4 regions of the Zavarzinia compransoris genome follow, and region 3 is predicted to be linked to each of the others. Evidence: predicted binding sites of a transcription regulator. Region 3 holds the regulator's gene; each other region holds the start of a gene.
What was found. Region 3 encodes LexA, which represses DNA repair genes until DNA is damaged. Its sites were predicted from a motif close to ATGTTCTANTTTGGTTC; they were not measured.
Positions count from the first base shown of each region.

Region 1: uvrA (excinuclease ABC subunit UvrA) is a predicted target of LexA. The motif match lies at 1,560-1,576, and genes of this name have one in related genera.
Region 2: DKG75_RS07065 (adenosylcobalamin-dependent ribonucleoside-diphosphate reductase) is a predicted target of LexA. The motif match lies at 2,948-2,964, and genes of this name have one in related genera.
Region 4: recA (recombinase RecA) is a predicted target of LexA. The motif match lies at 2,474-2,490, and genes of this name have one in related genera.

Region 1 covers NZ_QGLF01000004.1:572,869-576,883, reverse strand. The annotation lists gene DKG75_RS16720 (NAD(P)H-dependent glycerol-3-phosphate dehydrogenase) at 1-947, opposite strand, end outside; gene ssb (single-stranded DNA-binding protein) at 975-1,523, opposite strand; gene uvrA (excinuclease ABC subunit UvrA) at 1,723-4,015, shown strand, end outside.
Region 2 covers NZ_QGLF01000002.1:262,874-266,888, forward strand. The annotation lists gene DKG75_RS07060 (carboxymuconolactone decarboxylase family protein) at 1-430, shown strand, start outside; gene DKG75_RS07065 (adenosylcobalamin-dependent ribonucleoside-diphosphate reductase) at 536-2,872, opposite strand; gene DKG75_RS07070 (lysophospholipid acyltransferase family protein) at 3,130-3,867, opposite strand; gene DKG75_RS07075 (YdcF family protein) at 3,867-4,015, opposite strand, start outside.
Region 3 covers NZ_QGLF01000001.1:907,516-911,530, reverse strand. The annotation lists gene DKG75_RS04500 (ComEC/Rec2 family competence protein) at 84-2,066, shown strand; gene lexA (transcriptional repressor LexA) at 2,060-2,764, opposite strand; gene pip (prolyl aminopeptidase) at 2,868-3,818, opposite strand; gene DKG75_RS04485 (molybdopterin molybdotransferase MoeA) at 3,834-4,015, opposite strand, start outside.
Region 4 covers NZ_QGLF01000004.1:280,678-284,692, reverse strand. The annotation lists gene DKG75_RS15265 (aldehyde dehydrogenase) at 1-1,214, shown strand, start outside; gene recA (recombinase RecA) at 1,308-2,390, opposite strand; gene DKG75_RS15255 (hybrid sensor histidine kinase/response regulator) at 2,524-4,015, opposite strand, start outside.

The DNA.
Region 1 (4,015 bases), on a different contig from region 3:
GGCATGGCGATGCCGAGCCTGCGGGCGAGGGCGACCACGGCGGCGGCATTCACCGCCCCCTCGACCACCGGCCCGTCGTCGGTCAGGGCCGCGCGCCGCCCCTCGCCCAGCGCCTTGCCGAAGGAGAAGTTGCGCGACTGCTCGCTCGAACAGGTCAGCACCAGGTCGCCCACCCCGGCCAGGCCGCCCAGGGTTTCCGACCGGGCCCCGACCGCGACGCCGAGACGGGTGAGTTCGGCCAGCCCCCTGGTGATCAGGGCGGCGCGGGCATTGCTGCCCAGGCCCTTGCCGGCAGCGATGCCGCAGGCGATGGCGATGACATTCTTCACCGCGCCGCCGATCTCGACCCCGATCAGGTCGTCCGACAGATAGGGCCGGAAGTGGCGGGTGGCGAAAGTGACGGCGACGCGCGCCGCCAGGTGATCGGGCCCAAAGCCATGGTCGCCCCGGGCGGCGACGGTCACCGCCGTCGGCAGGTCCAGGGCGACTTCGGTCGCGAAGGTGGGGCCGGAGAGGACGGCCAGCGGCCGGCCGGGCAAGGCGGCCGCGCCCACCGCGCTCATCAGGGCGCCGGTTTCCCCCTCGACGCCCTTGGCGCAGATGACCACCGGAACGGCCGGCCCGAGCAGGGGCGCGACCTCGCCCAGCATGCGGCGCAGGTGCTGGGACGGCGTCACCATCAGGACGAGATCGGCCCCCGCGACCACCGCCGGCAGGTCGCCGGTGACGGCGATCGCCGCCGGCAGGTCGACCGGGGCCGGCAGGAAAGGATTGCGCCGGTCGCGCGCCACCGCTTCGACCACCGAGGCTTCCCGCGCCCAGAGCGCGACCCCGCGCCCGGCGCGATGGGCGGTGAGCGCCAGCGCCGTGCCCCAGGCCCCGGCGCCGACGATGGCGATGCGCTCGAACGGGCGCGGTTCAGCCCCTGTTCCCGACCCGGCGCTCATGCCCTGCCCTCCCTTGACGGGCGAGGATCAGAAGGGAATTTCGTCGTCGAGATCCGGGCCGCCGCCGAAGCCGCCGCCCGACCGGCCGCCGCCGCCGCCGCCACCGCCCGAGGACCGGCCGCCGCCGCCGCCAAAGCCGCCGCCGCCGCCCGACCGGCCGCCGCCCGAGCCGCCGCCGAAATCGCCGCCCATGTCGTCAGGCCCGCCCATGCCGCCGCCCTCGCCCTTGCCGTCGAGCAGGGTCAGTTCGCCGCGGAATTTCTGCAGCACGACTTCGGTCGAGAAACGCTCCTGGCCCTGCTGGTCGGTCCATTTCCGGGTCTGGAGCGCGCCTTCGACATAGACCTTGCTGCCCTTCCGCAGGTACTGCTGGGCGATGCGGGCCAGGTTCTCATTGAAGATGACGACGCGATGCCACTCCGTGCGCTCCTTGCGCTCGCCGGACATGCGGTCCTTCCAGGATTCCGAGGTGGCGACCGACAGGTTCACCACCGGGCTGCCGTCCTGCAGGTTGCGGGATTCCGGATCGCGGCCCAGGTTGCCGACCAGAATGACCTTGTTGACACTGCCCGCCATGGCTCTCCCCTTGGTGCTTGCGACACCGACAGACTAGAACATAATAAGAACGATGATGCCGACTCGATCAAGTGGCATGTTGCGACGTTTCTACTCATAATCCGCCGCCGAGGCATAGACTGCGATGAACCTTCAGACCATATCATGCCGTGGTTCGGTTTTCCGTCGCGTCCGCGTCGTGCCGCATTGCTGAGGCCCCATGTCGTCCAAGTTCATCTGCGTCCGCGGTGCCCGCGAACATAACCTCAAGAACGTCGACGTCGACATCCCGCGCGACAAGCTGGTGGTGATCACCGGCCTGTCCGGCTCGGGCAAGTCGTCCCTCGCCTTCGACACGATCTATGCCGAGGGCCAGCGCCGCTATGTCGAATCGCTGTCGGCCTATGCCCGCCAGTTCCTCGAACTGATGCAGAAGCCGGACGTCGACCAGATCGAGGGCCTGTCGCCCGCGATCTCGATCGAACAGAAGACGACCTCGCGCAACCCGCGCTCGACGGTCGGCACGGTCACCGAGATCTACGACTACCTGCGCCTGCTCTATGCCCGGATCGGCGTGCCCTATTCGCCGGCGACCGGCCTGCCGATCGAAAGCCAGACCATCAGCCAGATGGTCGACCGCATCCTGGCCCTGCCGGAGGGGACCCGCCTGCTCCTGATCGCGCCCTTCGTGCGCGGGCGGAAGGGCGAGTACCGCAAGGAACTGGCCGACCTGCAGAAGCGCGGCTTCCAGCGGGTGAAGGTGGACGGCACGCTCTACGACATTGCCGAGGTGCCGGCCCTCAACAAGAAGCTGAAGCACGATATCGACGTCGTGGTCGACCGGGTGGTGGTGAAGCCCGAGATCGCCTCGCGCCTGGCCGACAGCCTGGAAACCGCGCTCGAACTGGCCGACGGCATCGCCGTCGCCGAGAACGCGGCGACCGGCGAGACCACCCTGTTCTCGCAGAAATTCGCCTGCCCGGTCTCGGGCTTCACCATTCCCGAGATCGAGCCCCGGCTCTTTTCCTTCAACAATCCCTTCGGCGCCTGCCCGTCCTGCGACGGGCTGGGGGTGAGACTCTATTTCGATCCGGCCCTGATCGTGCCGGACGACAATCTCAGCCTCGGCCAGGGCGCGATCGCGCCCTGGGCCAAGACGATTTCCGCCTTCTTCACCCAGACCCTGGAAAGCCTGGCGCGGGCCTATAAGTTCAGCCTGCACAAGCCCTGGCGCGACCTGCCGGACAATGTCCGCGACCTGCTGCTGAACGGTTCGGGCAAGACCGCCGTCACCATGACCTATGAGGACGGCACCCGCCGCTTCGAGACCACCAAGCCGTTCGAGGGCGTGATCCCCAACCTGCAACGGCGCTGGAAGGAAACCGAAAGCGACTGGATGCGCGAGGAGCTTTCGGCCTATCAGTCCGCCTCGGAATGCGAGGCGTGCCACGGCCACCGCCTGAAGCCCGAGGCGCTGGCGGTGAAGATCGGCGGTCTTCATGTCGGCGAGGTGACGGAGAAATCGATCGCCGAGGCGGCGCGCTGGTTCCTGGACCTCACCGACCGGCTGACCCCGAAGCAGGCCGAGATCGCCGCCCGCATCCTCAAGGAAATCAACGAGCGCCTGGGCTTCCTGGTCAATGTCGGGCTCGACTACCTGACCATGGCGCGGGCCTCCGGCACCCTGTCCGGCGGGGAAAGCCAGCGCATCCGCCTCGCCTCGCAGATCGGCTCGGGCCTGACCGGCGTACTCTACGTCCTCGACGAACCCTCGATCGGCCTGCACCAGCGCGACAATGACCGGCTGATCGAAACCCTGAAGCGCCTGCGCAATCTCGGCAATACGGTGATCGTGGTCGAGCACGACGAGGATGCGATCCGCACCGCCGACCATGTCATCGACATGGGCCCCGCCGCCGGCATCCACGGCGGCCAGGTGATCGCCGCCGGCACCCCGGCCGAGATCATGGCCAATCCCGCCAGCCTGACCGGGCAATATCTCTCGGGCGCGCGGTCGGTGCCGATCCCGGCACTCCGCCGGCCCTTCGACAGGAAGCGCATGCTGTCCATCGTCGGGGCGCGCGGCAACAACCTGAAGGCCGTGACGGCCCGCATCCCGCTCGGCACCTTCACCTGCGTGACCGGCGTTTCCGGCGGCGGCAAGTCGACCCTGATCATCGAAACCCTGTTCAAGGGCCTGTCGCGGCGCCTGAGCGGCAGCCGGGACCTGGCCGCCCCCCATGATGCGATCGAGGGCGTCGACCTGTTGGACAAGGTGATCGACATCGACCAGTCGCCGATCGGGCGCACGCCGCGCTCCAACCCGGCGACCTATACCGGCGCCTTCACCCCGATCCGCGACTGGTTCGCCGGCCTGCCCGAGGCCCAGGCCCGCGGCTACAAGGCCGGGCGCTTCTCCTTCAACGTGAAGGGCGGGCGCTGCGAGGCGTGCCAGGGCGACGGCGTCATCAAGATCGAGATGCACTTCCTGCCCGACGTCTACGTCCAATGCG
Region 2 (4,015 bases), on a different contig from region 3:
CTGGCCCTGGCTGCGCTTTGCCGCCCGCCTGATGCCCAACGGCTCGATCGGCCGGCGCGAGGCGGAACTGGTCATCCTCCGCGTCGCCTGGACTTGCCGCTGCCGCTATGAATGGGGCCAGCACGCGGCGATCGCGCTTCGCCTCGGCTTCACCCCGGCCGAGATCAGGCGCGTGGCGGAAGGCCCCGAGGCCGAGGGCTGGCAGCCCAAGCAATCGGCCCTGCTGCGCGCGGTCGACGAATTGCACCGCGACCGGGTGGTCTCGGCCGTGACCTGGGGCCGGCTCGCGGCGGTCTACGACCAGCGCCAGCTGATCGAGGTCGTGATGCTGGCCGGCCACTATGAGATGCTGGCCGGCGTCCTCAACACCACGGCCCTGCCCCTCGACGCGACGGTAGAACGGGCGCTGGCCGGGCAGGATCTCGTTTAGAGTTTGTCCGGTTTTGGCTGAATCAGCCAAAATCGAAAAAGACAAACGGCCGCGCACAAAGCAGGAGTTTGTCCGCTTCAGTATGAAGCGGACAAACTCTAAGCGTCAGCCGCACTTCGAGTAACCGCAGGAGAAGCAGGCGTCGCAGCCCTCCTGGCGGACCAGGCTCGGCTGGCCGCAGCGCGGGCAGCCGCGCGCCCCCTTGGGGCCGGCGGTGCCCGCATTGCCGCCTTCGGCGAGGCGCTGGAATTTTTCCGGCACCTCGACCTTGGCCGACTGGATGAAGCCGATGTCGATCAGGTGCTGTTCGATCACCTCGCCGATCGCGGCAAGCAGCGAGGGCACGTAACGCCCCTGCATCCAATAGCCGCCGCGCGGATCGAACACCGCCTTCAGTTCCTCGACCACGAAGGCGACGTCGCCGCCGCGCCGGAACACCGCCGAGATCATGCGCGTCAGCGCCACGGTCCAGGCGTAATGCTCCATGTTCTTCGAGTTGATGAAGACCTCGAACGGCCGGCGCCGGCCTTCCTGCACGACGTCGTTCACGGTGATATAGAGGGCGTGTTCCGATTCCGGCCAGCGCACCTTGTAGGTCTTGCCCGGCAGCACTTCCGGCCGGTCCAGCGGCCGGGTCATGTAGACGACGCCGCCGGCCTCATAGACATCCTCGTGGCGGACGCTGGCGGCCGGCGTCTCCAGCGGCAGCTGGGGCTCGGCCTCCGGCTTCTTCTCCTCCTTCTTCGGCTCGACGGAGAGGACGGAGCCGGTGATGTCGTTCGGGCGATAGGTGGTGCAGCCCTTGCACCCCTCGGCCCAGGCCATCAGGTAGACGTCCTTGAAGGCGTCGAAGGAAATATCCTCCGGGCAGTTGATGGTCTTCGAGATCGAGCTGTCGACATATTTCTGCACCATGGCCTGCACCCGCACATGGTCGGCGGGGGTCAGCACCTGGGCATCGACGAAATAATCCGGCAGGGGCGCCTCGCCCTTCAGGCGGCGCCACAGGCGATAGGCGTAATCGGTCACATCCTCTTCCCGGCGGGTGCCGTCGGGCATCAGGACCTTCCGCGTATAGGCGAAGGAAAACACCGGTTCGAGGCCGGAGGAGACATTGTCGGCAAAGAGCGAGATCGTCCCCGTCGGCGCGATCGAGGTGAGCAGCGCATTGCGGATGCCGTGCGCCGCGATCGCCGCCCGCACGTCCGCATCGAGGCCGCGGACCGCTTCGCCGGCCAGGTATTTCTCGCGGTCGAACAGGGGGAAGGCGCCCTTCTCGGCGGCGAGTTCGGTCGAGGCGAGATAGGCCGAGCGCTGGATCTGGTGCATCCAGCGCTCGATCAGGCGCAGCGCCTGGGGCCCGCCATAGCGCGCCCGGCACATGATCAGGGCATCGGCAAGGCCGGTGACGCCAAGGCCGATGCGGCGCTTCGCCTTCGCCTCGGCCAATTGCTCGGGCAGGGGGAAGTTCGAGGCATCGACCACATTGTCCATCATGCGGACGGCGAGGCGCACCACCCGGTCGAGATCGGCGAGGTCGAGATCCGCCGTCTCCTCGAAGGGGTTGCGGACGAAGCGGGCGAGATTGACCGAGCCGAGCAGGCAGGCGCCGTAAGGCGGCAGGGGCTGTTCGCCGCAGGGGTTGGTCGCGCTGATCGTTTCCGCGTACCAGAGATTGTTCAGCCGGTTGACCCGGTCGATGAAGATCACCCCCGGCTCGGCATAGGCATAGGTCGCCTTCATGATCGTGTCCCACAGGTCGCGGGCCTGCACGGTCTTGTAGACGACGCCGTCGAAGACGAGGTTCCAGGGCTCGTCCCGTTCCACCGCCGCCATGAACGGATCGGTGACCAGGACCGAGAGGTTGAACATGCGCAGGCGGCCGGGGTCGCGCTTGGCCGCGATGAAGGCTTCGATATCCGGGTGGTCGCAGCGCATGGTCGCCATCATGGCGCCCCGGCGCGAGCCGGCGGACATGATGGTCCGGCACATGCTGTCCCAGACGTCCATGAAGGGCAGGGGGCCGGAGGCGTCGGCGCCGACGCCTTTCACCGGCGCGCCCTTGGGGCGCAGGGTCGAGAAGTCGTAACCGATGCCGCCGCCCTGCTGCATGGTCAGGGCGGCTTCGCGCAGATGCTCGAAAATGCCCGACATGTCGTCCGGCACCGTGCCCATGACGAAACAGTTGAACAGGGTCACCCGGCGATCGGTGCCGGCGCCGGCGACGATCCGGCCCGCCGGCATGAAGCGGAAATCGGCCAGCGCCGAATGGAAGTCGGCGGCGTGGCGGGCGCGCGTCTCGGGGGGTTCGACCGCGGCCAGCGCGGTCGCCACGCGCTGCCAGGTATCCTCGATGGTGGCGTCGATCACCGTACCGTCCGCTTCCTTCAGGCGGTACTTCATGTCCCAGATCTGCTGGCTGATCGGCGCGATCGATACCATGGCGCGGTCCTCAACGTGGGTCTTCGGGGGTGACAGGGCGGGCGGTGAACGATCATAGGCCATCCGGCCGCCCCTTCGTTCTCTTTTTGTTTTCATTGCCGGGCGTGGTTGTTTCCACAATGTTCCCGAGCACAAGATGCTGATTTTGTTACAGAATTGGACTTATCCACGAATCCTGGAAATTGTGGCGCAACACTTATCCACAAGCGATATATGGGGCCGTGGGCAATGTTCCCGATTCGTCTGCGCCCCTAGATTTAGGCCGGCGGCCCGGCCTTGGCAACCGCGGCCAGGGCGTCGGAGGCGGCTTCGACCTGGGCTTCGAGCGAGGTCATGAAGGGATCGCGGCGCAGGCCCGGCGGGATCGGCGGCAGGAATTCGACGGTGATCCGGCCCGGCGGCCGGCGGAACGCCCGGCGCGGCCAGACCAGGCCGGAATTGAGCGCGACCGGCACGCAAGGCAGGCCCAATTGGGCGTAAAGGGCGGCGACCCCCGGCTGATAGGGGGCCTTGGTGCCGACGGCGACCCGCGTCCCTTGCGGGAAGATCAGCACGGAACGGCCCCCGGCGGCGGCAGCCTTGGCCCGGCGCACCATGTCCTTCAGCGCCTTGGCGCCGGCGGAACGGTCGATCGGGATCATGCGCATGACCAGGATGTACCAGCCGTAGAGCGGGATCCAGGTCAGCTCGCGCTTGAGCACGACCGCGGGCATGCCGCAGATCGACAGAAGCGCGATCGTATCCCAGGCCGACTGGTGCTTGGCGGCGATCAGCACCGGGCCGTTGGCCAGGCGCTCGCGCCCCTTGACCTCAACCGTGATGCCGCAGATCAGCCTGAGGCCGAGGTTGACCCCGCCGACCCAGAAGCGGGCGGCCAGCATGCCGAGATTGCGCGGCATCACCAGCGCCGGCGACAGCACCAGGGCCGACAGCGCGGTCCAGGCGTAGAAATAAAGGTTGAAGACGGCCGATCGAAACCAGGTCAGCAAGGTCATCAGGGCGTTTCCGGTCTCAGGGGCGGCAGGGTGTCGGCCGGGGCGGGCGCCGCGCTCTCCGCGGGCGGGGCGGTCCGTTCCGGTTGCGGCGGCGATGCCTCGCTCAGGCGGCGGCGCAGCAGGGCGGCGACGAATTTGGCGAATTCCA
Region 3 (4,015 bases):
CACGATTCCTGCCCTTCGCTTCCGGTCGCTTCTGAATGCAACTTATAATTGAAAACCGGGATCGCTGGTCCTTATGGCTTCCGGTGCTGATCGGCGCAGGCATCGGGCTTTACTTCGCATTGCCGGTCGAGCCTGCGCTTCATGCCGCCGTCGCGCCCGCCGTCCTGGTTGCATCGGCGCTGCTGGCCATGCGCCGGCATCCGGTCGCCGTCGTCTGTCTTGCAGGGGCGCTGGCCGTCGCCGCCGGCTTTGCCGCGATCGCGCTGCGGGCCCATCTGCAGGGAACGCCGGTGGTGCCGGGGCGGACCGGAATCGTGGTCGTCGAGGGGCGGGTCCTGACCGTCGAGGCCCGGCCCGACCAGCGGCCCCGCCTCGGCCTCCGTGTCGCGCGGGCGACCGGCCTTGCCCCGCCCTGGCCGCGGGAAATCCGCCTCAGTTTCGATACCGCGGCCACGGTCGCGGGGCTGGCCCCCGGGGCCCGGATCGCGGTGCAGGCCATTCTCTTGCCGCCGCCCGGGCCGGCGCTGCCCGGCGCGCCGGACCATGGCCGGGCCCTGTGGTTCGGCGGCATCGGGGCGGTCGGCTTTGCCACCGCCGCCCCGATCGCGATCGACGACGGCGCGGGGCAGGGCGGGCTGGCCGCCTGGCGCCAGCGCATGGCCGGCCGTATCGCCAACGCCATGGACCGGACCGAGGGCGCGATCGCCGCCGCCCTGATGGTCGGCATCCGCGGCGGCATTCCGGAGGCGGTGGAGGCGCGCTGGCGAGCCGCCGGGATTTCCCACATCCTGTCGATCTCGGGCCTGCACATCGGCCTTGCCGCCGGGGTCGTGCTGTTTTCCCTGCGTTTCCTGCTGGCGGCCGCGGGTTCCGTCTCGCTGCGCTATCCGGTGAAGAAATGGGCGGCGGCCGCGGCCATTCTCGCGGCGGGGGCCTATACGGTGGTCGCCGGCCTCGACGTGCCGGCGCAGCGCAGCTTCATCATGACCGCCATCGTCCTGGTCGCGGTGATCGCCGACCGGCTGGCGATCACGCTGCGCCTGGTCGCCATTGCCGCCGCCGTGATCCTGCTGCTGGAACCGGAAAGCCTGACCGCGCCCGGTTTCGGCATGTCCTTCGCCTCGGTCACCGCCCTTGTCGCCGGCTTCGAGGCGGTGCGGACGCCGCTGGCCCGTTGGCGGGCGCAGACCGGGCTTTTCGGGCGCGGGGGCCTGGCCCTGCTCGGTATCCTGCTCTCGGGCGTGCTGGCGACCGTGGCCACGGCGCCCTTCGGGGTCGCCCATTTCGGCCAGTTCTCCGCCTATGGCATCGTCGCCAACCTCGTGGCCGTGCCTTGGACCGGCTTTCTCGTCATGCCGCTGATCGTGGTCGCGGCTTTGCTCATGCCCTTCGGTGCCGAGGGGCCGGTGCTGGCCCTGCTCGGGCCGGCGATCGGGGTGATCGATGCGCTGGCGGCCGAAATCGCCGCCTTGCCCGGGGCACAGCTATCGGTGCCGGCCATGGGGCAGGGGGCGCTGGTCCTGATGGTGCTGGCGGGCCTGTCGCTGTGCCTGTGGCGGGGGCGGCTGCGGCTCAGCGCGCTCGCGTTCCTCGCGGCCGGCCTCGGCCTCTGGGCGGCCGAGATCGCCGATCCGCCCCGCCTGCTGATTCACGAGGAAGGCCGGGCGGTCGCCACGGTGCGGGACGGCGCCCTGGTCGCCCTGCCGCCGGCCAGCCCTCGTTTCGTGATCGAGCAATGGCAGGAACGCCTGGGCCTGGGCACCCTTGCCGTTACCGCCCGGGCCGAGGCTTGCGAGGGCCGCCGCTGCCGCCTGGCCCTGCCCGGCGGCGGCGAGGCGGTGATCGATACGGCAGCGGAAGCGGCGGAGATCCCCTGTGCCGCCGTGGTCATCCTGACGGCGCGGGAGGCGGCGGCCCCGGCGGATTGCCCCGGCCTCGTCCTTGGCCCGTCACGCCTCGCCGGGCGCGGCACGCTGGTGATCGACGGCGAGGGGCGCCTGAGCGATACGGCGGCGGCGCGCGGCCGGCGCCCCTGGACGCCGGGCTGGTGGGCGCCCGTTCAGTGATAGCGGCGGAACAGGCCGACCAGCCGGCCCTGGACCTTCACCCGGTCGGGGCCGAAGATCCGCGTCTCATAGGCGGCATTGGCGGGTTCGAGGGCGATCGTATTGCCCTTGCGGCGCAGGCGCTTCAAGGTCGCCTCGGCGTCGTCGATCAGGGCGACCACGATGGTGCCGTTCTCCGCCGTGTCGGCGCGGCGGATGATGACCACGTCGCCGTCGTTGATGCCGGCCTCGACCATGGAATCGCCCTGCACCTCGAGGGCGTAATGTTCGCCCTTGCCGAGCAGGCTGGCGGGGACGGCGACGCTGCGGGAATTGTCCGACAGCGCCTCGATCGGGGTGCCGGCGGCGATCCGCCCGTGCAGGGGCAGGGAGACGGCGGCCAGGCCCTCGTCCGTGCGCGCGGCGGGCAGGGGGGTGGAGAAGGTGCCGGTGATCACCTTGCCGTCGGTCGCGGCGATGCGCGGCCCCTTGGTGGTCTTGATCGGATCGGGCAGGCGCGTGACTTCGAGCGCCCGGGCGCGATGGGCGAGGCGGCGGATGAAGCCCCGTTCCTCCAGCGCCGTGATCAGGCGGTGAATGCCCGACTTCGATTTCAGGTTCAGGGCGTCCTTCATCTCGTCGAACGAGGGCGACACGCCCTTTTCCCGCAGGCGGGCGTCGATGAAGACGAGCAATTCATATTGCTTCTTGGTCAGCATGGCCCGCCCCTATGGAATCGGTTATTGGAACATTCGCGGAACACTTGTCAGTGTTCTATTTTGGTTCCAGGTCCCCGTCAAGTCGTTCAGGCTTTCAAGTCGTTCAGGCCTTCAATTTCTTGAACTTTTCCGCCGCCTGGACCAGGGCGGCGCGAATCCCGGGCTCGAAGGCGCTGTGGCCGGCATCGGGCACGACCTTGTAGCCCGCCTCGGGCCAGGCGCGGTGCAGGTCGTCGGCGGAGCGGATGGGGCAGACCATGTCATAGCGCCCCTGCACGATCTCCGCCGGGATGTGGCGGATGCGCCCGACGTCTTCGAGCAATTGATCGGGGCGGAGGAAGCAATCGTTGACGAAGTAATGCGCCTCGATCCGGGCGAGGCCGAGGGCGGTGACATCCTCGCCGAAGCCGCGCACCGTCTCGGGGCTGGGCAGCAAGGTCGAGCAGGCGCCCTCATAGGTGCTCCACACCCGTGCCGCCGGCAGGTGGACGGCGGGGTCCGGATCGGTCAGGCGGCGGTGGTAGTGGCCGAGGATGTCGTCCCGTTCCGCTTCCGGCAGATAGCCGGCGAAGCGGCGCCAGTTCTCGGGGAAGACTTCCTTCATGCCGTAGAGGAACCAGTGAAGCTCGCTCGGCCGGCACAGGAAGATGCCGCGCAGGATGAGGGCGATCACCTGTTCAGGGTGGGTTTCGGCATAGGCGAGGCCGAGGGTCGAGCCCCAGCTGCCGCCGAAGACGATCCAGCGCTCGATGCGCAGATGCTCGCGCAGGCGTTCCATGTCGGCGATCAGGTCCGGGGTCGTGTTCCGCTCGATCGCGCCGAAGGGGCGGGAGCGGCCGGCGCCGCGCTGGTCGAAGACGACGATGCAATAGATCTCGGGGTCGAAGAAGCGCCGGTGGATGGGCTTCGCGCCCGAGCCCGGGCCGCCGTGCACGAAGACGACCGGCAGGCCGCGCACATTGCCCGATACTTCCCAATAGACGGCATGGCCGTCGCCCGTATCGAGATGGCCGGTCAGGACGGGTTCGATCTCGGGGTAGAGGTCGCTGCGCATGTCGAAATCCAACCGTCAGATCTGGTCGAGAAGAATGGCGGGCACCAGGGCGCCGGCGGGCAGTGCCGGCGCCAGTACCGGCCGCTGGATCAGCGCGTCGGCCAGGGCCAGCGTCCGCAGCTGCGACGAATCCTGCACCGGCGCCGGCTGGGCCAGGGGAATGCCGTCGGCGCCCGGGGCCAGGGTCGCGCGGACGT
Region 4 (4,015 bases), on a different contig from region 3:
GCAAGCATGCCGACGAACTGGCCCTGCTCGAAACCCTCGACATGGGCAAGCCGATCAGCGATTCCCTGGCGGTGGACGTGCCCGCCGCCGCCAATACGATCCAATGGTATGCCGAGGCGATCGACAAGGTTTACGACGAGATCGCCCCGACCGCCCACAATGCCCTCGGCCTGGTGACGCGGGAACCGGTGGGCGTGGTCGCCGCCGTGGTGCCGTGGAACTTCCCCCTGCTGATGGCCTGCTGGAAGCTGGGCCCGGCGCTTGCCACCGGCAATTCGGTGGTGCTGAAGCCGGCCGAGCAATCGCCCCTGACCGCGCTGCGCCTGGCCGAGATCGCGGCCGAGGCCGGCCTGCCGGACGGCGTGCTGAATGTCGTGCCCGGCTTCGGCGAGACCGCGGGCGCGGCGCTCGGCCTGCATATGGATGTCGATGCGGTCACCTTCACCGGTTCGACCCAGGTGGGGAAATATTTCCTCGAATATGCCGGGCGCTCGAACATGAAGCTGGTCAGCCTCGAATGCGGGGGCAAGTCGCCGCATATCGTGATGGCCGACTGCGGCGACCTGGAGCTCGCCGCGACCAAGGCCGCCTGGGGCATCTTCTTCAATCAGGGCGAAGTCTGCACCGCCGGTTCCCGCCTCCTGGTCGAGGAGCCGATCAAGGAGGAATTCCTCGACCGCCTCGCCCGGGTCACCGCCACCATCCAGCCGGGCAACCCGCTCGACCCCGCGACGAAAATGGGCGCGATCGTCGATGAGAAGCAGATGAAACGGGTGCTCGGCTATATCGAGACCGGGCGCGCGGACGGCGGCGAGATCCGCCTGGGCGGCAAGCGCGCCCGGATCGAGAGCGGCGGCTACTACATCGAGCCGACGGTCTTCGACAAGGTCAGCCCGACCGCCCGCATCGCCCAGGAAGAAATCTTCGGCCCCGTACTCTCGACCATCACCTTCAACGGGCTGGACGAGGCGATCCGCATCGGCAACGGCACGATCTACGGCCTCGCCTCCGCGATCTGGACCAAGGACATCGACAAGGCGCTGAAGGCGGCGCGGGCCCTGCGCGCCGGCCTCGTCTGGATCAACGGCTGGGACGAGGACGATATCACCGTGCCCTTCGGCGGGGTCAAGCAGTCGGGCACCGGCCGCGACCGCTCGCTTCACGCCATGGAAAAATACACCCAGCTGAAATCGACCTGGATCAGCATCCGCTGACAAAGAGAAGCCCCCTTCCCTGACCGGAAGGGGGCTTCGAGGGGCCACGGGAACGCGGGGCACGCGGCTTCCCGTGGGGTAAGGGAAACGCGCTTACGCGTCCTCGGCCGAGCCTTCGGCGTCGGCCTCCGGGCTGCCGGTCATCGCGGCGGAAACGATGCCGGCATTGGCGCGGATCTTCCGCTCGATCTCGTCCGCCATCTCGGGGTGGCTGGCGAGGAAAGTCTTGGCGTTCTCGCGGCCCTGGCCGATGCGCTGGCTGTCGTAGGAGAACCACGAGCCCGACTTGTCGACGATGCCGGCCTTGATGCCGAGGTCGATCAATTCGCCGGTCTTCGAGGTGCCTTCGCCATACATGATATCGAACAGCGCTTCCTTGAACGGCGGCGCCATCTTGTTCTTGACCACCTTCACCTTGGTCTGGTTGCCGACCACCTCTTCCTTGTCCTTGATCGCGCCGATGCGGCGGATGTCGAGACGGACCGAGGCATAGAACTTCAGGGCATTGCCGCCGGTGGTGGTTTCCGGATTGCCGAACATCACGCCGATCTTCTGGCGGATCTGGTTGATGAAGATCACCATGCAGTTCGACTTGGAGATCGAGCCGGTCAGCTTGCGCAGGGCCTGGGACATCAGGCGGGCCTGGAGGCCGACATGGGAATCGCCCATCTCGCCCTCGAGTTCGGCGCGGGGCGTGAGCGCCGCCACCGAATCGATCACCAGCACTTCGACCGCGCCGGAGCGGACCAGCGTATCGGCGATTTCCAGCGCCTGTTCGCCGGTGTCGGGCTGGGAGATCAGCAATTCGTCGACGTCGACGCCGAGCTTGCGGGCATAGATCGGGTCGAGCGCATGTTCCGCGTCGACGAAGGCGCAGATGCCGCCCTTGCGCTGGGCATTGGCGACGACCTGAAGGGCGAGCGTGGTCTTGCCCGAGGATTCGGGGCCGTAGATCTCGACGATGCGGCCGCGCGGCAGGCCGCCGATGCCGAGGGCGATGTCGAGCCCGAGCGAGCCGGTCGAGACCGCCTCGGCCTCCACCGCGCTTTCGCGGGCGCCGAGCTTCATCACCGAGCCCTTGCCGAAGGCGCGTTCAATCTGCCCGAGAGCGGCCTCGAGGGCCTTCTGCTTGTCCATGTTTTCCGATCCGACGAGGCGCAAGGCTGGCGACGACATGTAGAGGACCTCCTTATTCCAAAGCCCCCGGCGCGTTTCAACCCGCCAATGCAGGGCCCCGAGCGGTTTTCCCTTGGCCCTCAATGTACCTTATTTGTTCCCGCCCGCAATCCTGTTTTGTTCTCGTTTCACCCTATTTGCCGTCCAGCACCTCGCGCACCAGGGCGCCCAGCTGCTTCAGGCTGAAGGGCTTGGCCAGGAAGGTGAAGGCGAGGCCGGGGTCCAGGCTCTTGCGGAACTGTTCCTCGGCATAGCCGGAAATCAGGATCACCTTGAGGTCGGGCAGCAATTCCTGGGCGCGGCGCGCCAGCGAGGGCCCGTCCATGGTCGGCATCACCACGTCGGAGATCAGCAGCTCGATTCGCGCCGCGCCGCTTTCGATGATCTCGAGCGCCTCCTCGCCGGTCGGGGCTTCGAGCACCTGATAGCCCTGGCGGCGCAGGGCCCGGACCGAGAAATTGCGCACCGCATCCTCGTCCTCGACGATGAGCACGGTTTCATTGCCGGGGGCGGCCGCGGTCTCGGGCTTTTCGGGTGCCTCGGCCGCCGCCTCCGTATCCGCCTCGGCGCCGCCGACATGGCGCGGCAGGGCGATGCGGAAGGTGGTGCCCTGGCCCGGCTCGCTGTCGACGGTGATCGAGCCGCCGGTCTGCTTCACGATGCCATAGACGGTGGAAAGGCCGAGGCCGGTGCCCGCCCCCACTTCCTTGGTGGTGAAGAAGGGCTCGAAGATCTTGGGCAGGACGTCGCGGGGAATGCCGTGGCCGCTGTCCGCGACCTCGATCATCACATAGTCGCCGGGCGGCAGCTGCAGGGCCGGATGGCGGCGCAATTCGCGGCGCGACAGGTTGCGGGTCTTGATGGTGATGCGGCCGCCCTCGGCCATGGCGTCGCGGGCATTGACGACGAGGTTGATGATCACCTGGTCGAACTGGCTGGGGTCGACGCGGACGAGGCCGAGATCGGGGGCATGCTGGAGATCGAGGCGGATATTGGCGCCGATCAGGCGCCGCAGCAATGTGGAGAGGTCGTTCAGCGTATCGCGGATGTCGATGATCTTGGGCCGCAGCGTCTGCCGGCGCGAGAAGGCGAGCAGCTGGCGGACCAGGTTGGCGGCGCGATTGGCGTTCTGCTTGATCTGCATGACGTCGGGGAAGGAATCGTCCCCCGGCCCGTGGCGGGTGAGCAGCAGGTCGCAGAAGCCGATGATGGCGGTCAGCAGGTTGTTGAAATCATGGGCGATGCCGCCGGCGAGCTGGCCCACGGCCTGCATCTTCTGGGACTGGACAAATTGTTCCTCCAGCGCCTTCTGGGCGGAGACGTCGAGCATATAGACGATGCGGGTGGTGGTGCGCTCGCCGCCGATGTGGACCCGGCTGGCGCGGGTCGCGAACAGGCGGAGCGTCAGGCTGGGGGTCGCCTTGAAGCGCAATTCGGCGCTGGCCCCGTCGGCCCCGGCCAGGACCTGGGCGAAATCGGCGCCGGCGCGGTCGTCGTCGGGCGGCCAGTCGATCATCTGGCGCAGGTCCTGGCCCAGCACTTCCTCGGGCTCGGGCCGGCCGGCGACCATTTCGGCGAAGACCGGGTTGGCTTCCTCGACCCGGCCCTCGGCGGTCAGCGCGGCG